DNA from 2 places in the Pseudomonas benzenivorans genome. Region 2 is predicted to be linked to the other one. Evidence: predicted binding sites of a transcription regulator. Region 2 holds the regulator's gene; the other holds the start of a gene.

Region 1 (4,417 bases), 240 kb from region 2:
TGCGCAGCGCATTGAGCTTGATGAAGCCCGCCGCATCCTGCTGATTGTAGGCGCCGGCATCATCCTCGAAGGTGGCGATGTTGGCGTCGAACAGCGAATCGTCGGACTTGCGTCCAACCACCACAACGTTGCCCTTGTACAGCTTCAGGCGCACTACGCCGTTCACGCTGGCCTGGGACGCGTCGATCATCTGCTGCAGCATGACGCGCTCCGGGCTCCACCAGAAGCCGTTATAGATCAGGCTGGCGTACTTGGGCATCAGCTCGTCTTTCAGGTGGGCCACTTCGCGGTCGAGAGTGATCGACTCGATGGCACGGTGAGCCCTGAGCATGATGGTGCCGCCGGGGGTCTCGTAGCAGCCACGCGACTTCATGCCGACGAAGCGGTTCTCGACGATGTCCAGCCGGCCGATGCCGTTCTCGCCGCCGATGCGGTTCAGTTCGGCCAGCACGGTGGCCGGGCTCAAGTCCTTGCCATCGATGGCGACGATGTCGCCGGCGCGGTAGGTCAGCTCGATGTAGGTCGGGGTATCCGGCGCCGCTTCCGGCGATTTGGTCCAACGCCACATGTCCTCTTCGTGCTCGGTCCAGGTGTCTTCCAGCACGCCGCCTTCATAGGAGATGTGCAGCAGGTTGGCATCCATGGAGTACGGCGACTTCTTCTTGCCATGACGCTCGATCGGGATCTCGTGCTTCGCCGCATAGTCCATCAGCTTCTCGCGGGACATCAGGTCCCACTCGCGCCAGGGGGCGATGACCTTGACGCCCGGCTTGAGCGCGTAGGCGCCCAGCTCGAAACGCACCTGGTCGTTACCCTTGCCGGTGGCGCCATGGGAGATGGCATCGGCACCGGTTTCGTTGGCGATTTCGATCAGGCGCTTGGCGATCAGCGGGCGGGCGATGGAGGTGCCCAGCAGGTACTCGCCTTCATAGACGGTGTTGGCGCGGAACATCGGGTAGACGAAGTCACGCACGAACTCTTCACGCAGGTCGTCGATGTAGATTTCCTTGACGCCCATGGCCTGGGCCTTGGCGCGCGCCGGCTCGACTTCTTCCCCCTGGCCGAGGTCCGCGGTGAAGGTCACCACTTCGCAGTTATAGGTATCTTGCAGCCACTTGAGGATCACCGAAGTGTCCAGGCCACCGGAATACGCCAGGACTACCTTGTTTACGTCGGCCATGCCATCAACTCCACGGGGTTGTACGAAAACCCGTGATTCTACTGACCCTGGCGGCCAATTTACAGGGGCGCGACAGCTTGTGACGATGAAGCGACAGCTTCTTGCAACCGGGCGACACCCGATTCAGCGCTCAGGACGCGGCGGCCGGGGACGCTGCCGGAGCCTCGGACGCCGGTGCTTCGGCGGGCGCCTCCGCCACCCGATCCAGGCGAATACTGACCCGACGATTCTTCGACCGGTTGGCCTCGCTGGTGTTCGGCACCATGGGATAGCGTTCGCCATGAAAACGCAGGGTGATCTGCTCCGCCGGCACGCCGTTGGCTTTGAAGTACTCCATCACAGCCAGGGCACGGCGGCGCGACAGGTCGCGATTGCTCAAGCGGTTGCCGCTGTTGTCGGCGTGACCGTCGATCTGGATGCGATTGACGCTGGGGTCGGCCTTGAGAAAGGTCAGGATAATGTCGAGCTTGGCCTGGGCCAACGGCTCCAGGTCGACGCCGCCGCCCGGAAAGCCGACCTGGGTCTGGCGTACCTGCTCGAAATTCACCGGCAGCAGCTTGGCGGTACAGCCCAGGTAGTCGCTGTAGGCCTTCTGGAACCTGGCCGGCAGCAGGCGCACCTCCAGCCGCTCGCCGCCCTGCACGGTGCGGTGACGCACCAGCGGGCTGCGGCCTTCTAGCAAGCCGGTGAGCAGGCGCCCGGCCTGCTCCTGGGAGCTGTTGAAGGGCACCTCGCCTGCGGCGACGCTGACCGACCCCAGATGGATATCGCCGCGCCCCGGCTGCCAGGGCGCCGCCGCGGCCAGCAAGGTGGCCGAGCCGGCGCCGAGCCAGCGCTCGCGCGCATGCAGACGGAAGATTGCCTGCTCGCCAGCGCGGCGCACGAACTCGCCGGCGCCGAAATCGGTGATCGGCTGCGACAGCCGGCACTCGAACTGGTCGCCCTCGACCTGCCATTCGACCTTCTCCAGGCGGGTCTGGAAGCTAATGGCTGCGACAGGCGGCGCCAGCGGCAGGCTGGCGAGCACGCCGACGAGCGTACCGAACAGACTGAACAGGCTTATGTAGGACTGGCGCACGGCGGGCTCCACGGGGAATAACGGCATTCCCTCGGGGTATCGGTGCTCTGCGGCAAAACTTAAGCGCCGACAGTCCGCGCCGCGGCGCCCTGCCATCTGCCCGGCGTGCTCTGCGGGGGCTTTTCCGGTAGCATTCCAGCCACGTTTTGCCCGCCCGGAAGCCCCCCCATGACCGACCGCCTCACCCTGCTGCGCCCCGACGACTGGCACATCCACCTGCGCGACGGTGCCGTGTTGCCGCATACAGTGGCCGACGTAGCGCGCACCTTCGCCCGTGCCATCATCATGCCGAACTTGGTGCCACCGGTGCGCAACACCCTCGAAGCCGAGGGCTATCGCCAGCGCATCCTCGCTGCGCGCCCGGCCGGCAGTGGCTTCGAACCGCTGATGGTGCTCTACCTCACCGACCTGACCTCGGCCTCCGACGTGCGCACGGCCAAGGCTTCCGGCTTCGTGCACGCGGCCAAGCTCTACCCGGCCGGCGCCACCACCAACTCCGACTCCGGCGTGACCAGCATCGACAAGATTTTCCCGGCGCTCGAGGCCATGGCCGAGGTCGGCCTGCCGCTGCTGGTCCACGGCGAGGTGACGCGCAGCGAGATCGACGTGTTCGACCGCGAGAAGGCCTTCATCGACGAACACCTGACCCGGGTGGTCGAACGCTTTCCCAGCCTGAAGGTGGTGTTCGAACACATCACCACCCGCGATGCGGTGCAGTTCGTCGAGGCCGCCTCGAGCAACGTCGGCGCCACCATCACCGCCCACCATCTGCTCTACAACCGCAACCACATGCTGGTCGGCGGCATCCGCCCGCACTTCTATTGCCTGCCGATCCTCAAGCGCAACGTGCACCAGGAAGCCCTGCTCGACGCCGCCACCAGCGGCAACAGCAAGTTCTTCCTCGGCACCGATTCGGCGCCCCACGCCAAGCATGCCAAGGAAGCCGCCTGCGGCTGCGCCGGCTGCTACACCGCCTTTGCCGCCATCGAGCTGTATGCCGAGGCCTTCGAGCAGCGCAACGCGCTGGACAAGCTGCAAGGCTTCGCCAGCCAGCATGGCCCGGACTTCTACGGGCTGCCGCGCAACAGCGAGACCATCACCCTGGTGCGCCAGGAGTGGGACGTCCCGGCCAGCCTGCCGTTCGGCGAGCAGACCGTCATCCCCCTGCGGGCCGGCGAGAAACTGCGCTGGCGTGTGCTGGAGGATCAGGCGTGAGCGAAGACCTGTACGAAGACGAGCTCGACGGCAGCACTCCATCCGCTTCACGCCACCCCATGGCGGCGCGCTTTCGCGGTTACCTGCCGGTGGTGGTGGATGTCGAGACCGGTGGCTTCAACTGTGCCACCGACGCCCTGCTGGAGATCGCCGCCACCACCATCGGCATGGACGAGCAGGGCTTTCTCTACCCCGACCACACCCACTTCTTTCGCGTCGAGCCCTTCGAGGGCGCCAACATCGAGCAGGCGGCCCTGGAATTCACCGGGATCAAGCTGGATCACCCCCTGCGCATGGCGGTCAGCGAGGAACATGCGCTCAACGAGATCTTCCGCGGTCTGCGCAAATCGCTGAAGGCCAACGGCTGCAAGCGGGCGATCCTGGTCGGTCACAACAGCAGCTTCGACCTGGGCTTTCTCAATGCCGCGGTGACCCGCACCGGCCTCAAGCGCAACCCCTTCCACCCCTTCTCCAGCTTCGACACCGCCACCCTGGCCGGCCTCGCCTATGGCCAGACCGTGCTGGCCAAGGCCTGTCAGGCCGCCGGCATCGAGTTCGACGGCCGCGAGGCGCACTCGGCGCGCTACGACACCGAGAAGACCGCCGAGCTGTTCTGCGGCATCGTCAACCGCTGGAAGGAAATGGGCGGCTGGATGGAGTTCGACGACTGATCCCCAAGGGAGCTCTAAAAGAAACCGGCCTAGGCCGGTTTCTTTGTGGAGCCGGCACGCCTCGCAGGTGGCCGGCATGCTGGGTCAGGTAATGCCCCTTCTGGCGAGGCGGTCATGCCGCTGGCGCCCTGCTTCCAATTGGCCGGCCAGACTTCGCCATGCCCCTCGCCGAACTGCAGGGCGCCGGCCAGCAGACCGCTCGTCAGCTTCAGGAAAAAACAGCCAACCAGTCTGTTTGACACGCATTCTCATTAACATTAGTATCCATAGGTA
Region 2 (4,417 bases):
GCGGCCAGGGCCTTCGCCGGCTCCGCTGCCTTGGCGGGAGCAGGTGCCGGGGCTGGCGCCGGCGCGCTCGGCTCGGTGAATTTGCCCTTGCCATGCAACTGATCGAGCAGGGCCTCGAATTCATCGTCGGTGATCTCGTCACCGCCAGAGCCACCCGCTGCCGCCTCGGCAACAGCCGGGGCAGGCGCCGTCTCTTCCACACTGGTCACGGCGGGCGGAACGAACTGCCCCTTGCCATGCAGCTGATCGAGCAGCGCCTCGAACTCGTCGTCGGTGATCTCGTCGGAGGTTACCGCCGGGGCGGCGCCAACCGCAGCCGCCAGCGGCACTTGCTGGCTCGCACCGGCGGCCACGAACTGCCCCTTGCCATGCAATTGGTCGAGCAGTGCCTCGAACTCGTCGTCGGTGATTTCATCGGCGACGGCAGAAGAGGTGACCGCTACGGCGGCCTCGGCCGGCGCCTCGTGCAGGGAGTCCAGCAACTGCTCGAATTCGCTGTCGGTTATATCGGCCGGAGCCGCCGCAACCGGGGGCGGGGTCGGCTCGGCCGGAGCCCGTGACGCCACAACCGGCGCCGCGACTTCGTCCGCGCTGGCCGGCTCGGCCAGGCGGGCCAAGGCAGCCAGCAACGCCTGGCTGGCCGGAGTCGGTTCGACTCGCTCGCGCACCTGACCGAACATGCCGTTGACCGCGTCGAGTGCTTCCAGCACCACATCCATCAGTTCGGCGTCGACTCGCCGCTCACCCTTGCGCAGAATGTCGAAGACGTTCTCCGCGATATGGCAGCACTCCACCAGTTCATTCAACTGGAGGAAGCCGGCACCACCCTTGACGGTATGAAAGCCGCGAAAAATCGCGTTGAGCAGGCTCATATCGTCCGGGCGGCTCTCTAGCTCGACCAACTGTTCTGACAGTTGGTCGAGAATTTCGCCGGCCTCTACCAGGAAGTCCTGGAGGATCTCTTCATCGGCGCCGAAGCTCATAAACGTGCTCCTAAAAACCTAAGCTGGAAAGCAGATCGTCGACGTCATCCTGGCTTGCGGCGACGTCTTCACGCTTATCGGCATTAATCTGCGGACCTTCACCATGGGAAGGCTCTTTTTGTTTTATTTGTTCGGCACGTAACGCCTGATGGTCGTGCTGGATGCCGGCGAACTGATCGACCTGACTGGCCATCAGCACCAGTTTCAGCAGGTTGCTTTCCACCTCGGTGACCAGCTGGGTGACCCGCTTGATCACCTGACCGGTCAGGTCCTGGAAGTCCTGGGCGAGCAGGATGTCGTTGAGGTGCTCCGACAGCTTGGCGCCATCGCGCTCGCTGCGGGCGAGGAATAGCTCGATGCGCTTGGCCAGCTCGCGAAAGCCTTCGGCACCCATTTCCCGACGCATGAAGCGTCCCCACTCGGCGCTCAGGCTCTGCGCCTCGCTGCCGAGGTCGTTGACCAGCGGCGCGCTCTGCTCGACCAGGTCCATGGTCCGGTTGGCCGCCTTCTCGGTCATCGTCACCACGTAGTTCAACCGTTCGGTGGCATCGGTGATCTGCGAGACTTCCTTGGCATGGGGCATGCGCGGGTCGAGCTGAAAGTTGACGATGGCGTTGTGCAATTCGCGCGTCAGCTTGCCGACTTCGTGGTACAGACCACGGTCGCGCGCTTTATTGAGTTCATTGATCAGCTGCACCGCTTCGCCAAAATTGCCTTGATCCAGGCTGTCGACCAACTGGCGAGCGTTTAACTTCAGGGTCGACTCGAGGTCGTCCTTCTGGCAATCATCGTGTTCCATAGCGCCCTCGCGGCAGACATCAGCCGTTGACCCGCTCGAAGATCTTTTCGATCTTTTCTTTCAGCACCTGGGCTGTGAACGGTTTGACTACATAACCATTCACTCCGGCTTGTGCAGCCTCGATGATCTGGTCGCGCTTGGCTTCTGCGGTGACCATCAGCACCGGCAGGTGCTTGAGCCGCTCGTCGGCCCGCACGGCCCTGAGCAGGTCGATGCCTGTCATGCCCGGCATGTTCCAGTCGGTCACCAGAAAGTCGAAGCTGCCACTGTGCAGCATCGGCAATGCGGTGGTGCCGTCATCGGCCTCTGCGGTATTGGTGAACCCCAAATCGCGCAGGAGGTTCTTGATGATCCGGCGCATCGTTGAGAAATCATCAACGATGAGGATTTTCATGTTCTTGTCCAAGTCGACCTCCGTACAGTCCTAAACGTAACCAGCCCCTGGCTACGCCCTTAATCGTGAAACCGGCCTGGCAGAGCGTTGCGAAACCACTGCACCGGCAATGTTCATCAGCACCCTGCTAACGGCTCAGTGCGCGCGCCACTCGACCAGTCGCGCGCGCAGACGTGCGGCGCACTGGCTGTGTATCTGGCTGACGCGCGACTCGCTGACCCCCAGCACCTCGCCAATCTCCTTGAGATTCAGCTCTTCATCGTAATACAGCGCCAGCACCAGCCTCTCGCGCTCCGGCAGGTTGGCGATGGCATCGGCCAGCGCCGCCTGGAAGCGCTCATCTTCCAGATCACGAGAGGGTTCTTGATGGGTGGCGTTGGCGTCTTCGCTCAGCCCGCTGTGCTCGCCGTCCTGCAACAGATCGTCGAAGCTGAACAGCCGGCTGCCCAAAGTGTCGCCAAGAATGCCGTAGTAATCTTCGAGACTCAATTGGAGTTCGGCCGCAACCTCGTGATCTTTAGCGTCACGTCCCGTTCTGGCCTCAATTACTCGAATCGCATCGCTGACCATGCGGCTGTTGCGGTGCACCGAGCGTGGTGCCCAGTCCCCCTTGCGCACCTCATCGAGCATGGAGCCGCGGATGCGAATGCCGGCGAAGGTCTCGAAACTGGCGCCCTTGCTGCCGTCGTATTTCTTCGCGGCCTCGAGCAGGCCGATCATGCCGGCCTGGATCAGGTCGTCCACCTGCACGCTGGCCGGCAAGCGGGCCAGCAGGTGATAAGCGATACGCTTGACCAGGGGCGCGTGGCGCTCGATCAACTGATGCTGTGAGTCTTGTGTCTGCGCCTTGCTATACATACGAAGTCCGGGAGCTGCTGTCATACCGCTGAGTCCGCGGTTGGTTGTTGCACCAAGCGCTCGACGAAGAATTCCAGATGACCGCGCGGGTTGGCCGGCAGCGGCCAGGCGTCGACCTTTTGCGCGATTGCCTTGAACGCCAGGGCGCACTTGGAACGCGGAAACGCCTCGTACACCGCCCGCTGTTTCTGCACGGCCTTGCGTACCGTTTCATCGTAGGGCACCGCGCCGACATACTGCATCGCGACATCGAGGAAACGGTCGGTGACCTTGGTCAGTTTGGCAAAAAGATTGCGGCCTTCCTGCGGACTGTGCGCCATGTTCGCCAGCACGCGGAAGCGGTTCATGCCGTAGTCGCGATTGAGCAGCTTGATCAGCGCGTAGGCATCGGTGATCGAGGTCGGCTCGTCGCAGACCACCACCAACACTTCCTGGGCCGCGCGAACGAAACTGACCACCGAATCGCCGATGCCCGCGGCGGTGTCGATGATCAGCACATCCAGGTTGTCTGAGATGTCGCTGAACGCCTGGATCAAGCCGGCATGCTGCATGGGCGAGAGCTGCACCATGCTCTGGGTGCCTGAGGCGGCCGGGACGATGCGAATGCCGCCCGGCCCCTGCAGAATCACGTCACGCAGGTCACACTCGCCACTGACGACATCGGCCAGGGTGCGCTTGGCGGTCAGGCCGAGCAGGACGTCGATGTTGGCCAACCCAAGGTCGGCGTCCATCAACATCACCCGTCGGCCGACATCGGCCAGGGCCAGCGCCAGATTCACCGACACATTGGTCTTGCCGACGCCACCCTTGCCGCCGGTCACCGCGATCACCTGTACGGGATGCATACCCATGTTCTCTACACACCTTGTCTAAGGTCGACTGGAGCCACTTGGTTAAGCGTACCCCGCCAATCCGACAGGAGGCCAACCCGCGCCTCATGCCATTGAGTCATTGCCGCAGCACCACTAACCGGCGCGGCGGGCCGGCTGCTGATAAAGGCCGGCGAACATCTCGGCCATCGTATCTTCACTCGGTTCTTCCGGGGCCTGCAGGCCGACCGCCCGGCTCACCAACTGGTGGCTGCGCGGCACCTGGAGGTCATCGGGAATCCGCGGGCCATCGGCCACATAGGCTACTGGCAGGCGCTGGCCGATAGCCAGCCCCAGCACCTCGCCGAGGCTGGTGGCCTCGTCCGCCTTGGTGATAATGCAGCCGCTCAGGCCACAGCGCTTGTAACTGTGGTAGGCGGCCTTGAGCACCTGGCTCTGACTGGTGGCCGCCATGACCAGGTAATTGCGCGCCTTGATGCCGCGACTGGCCAGGGCCTCCAGCTGCATGCGCAGGGCCGGATCGTTGGCCGGCAGGCCGGCGGTATCGATCAGC

Evidence for each region. The regulator FliA, encoded in region 2, starts transcription of late flagellar genes. The targets are predictions, from matches to a motif close to CTAAAGTTTNNNNNNNNNNNGCCGNTAA.
Region 1: the regulator FliA is predicted to act here: its motif matches at 2,295-2,322, upstream of KDW96_RS18440 (flagellar protein MotY).

What each region holds. Positions count from the first base shown of each region.
Region 1 covers NZ_CP073346.1:3,928,331-3,932,747, reverse strand. Annotated here, with positions in the region: gene KDW96_RS18445 (argininosuccinate synthase) at 1-1,180, opposite strand, end outside; gene KDW96_RS18440 (flagellar protein MotY) at 1,311-2,258, opposite strand; gene pyrC (dihydroorotase) at 2,427-3,473, shown strand; gene rnt (ribonuclease T) at 3,470-4,144, shown strand; partial or broken gene KDW96_RS22305 (hypothetical protein) at 4,174-4,335, opposite strand.
Region 2 covers NZ_CP073346.1:4,168,533-4,172,949, reverse strand. Annotated here, with positions in the region: gene KDW96_RS19595 (chemotaxis protein CheA) at 1-983, opposite strand, end outside; gene KDW96_RS19590 (protein phosphatase CheZ) at 994-1,782, opposite strand; gene KDW96_RS19585 (chemotaxis response regulator CheY) at 1,802-2,176, opposite strand; gene fliA (RNA polymerase sigma factor FliA) at 2,312-3,058, opposite strand; gene fleN (flagellar synthesis regulator FleN) at 3,055-3,885, opposite strand; gene flhF (flagellar biosynthesis GTPase FlhF) at 4,000-4,417, opposite strand, start outside.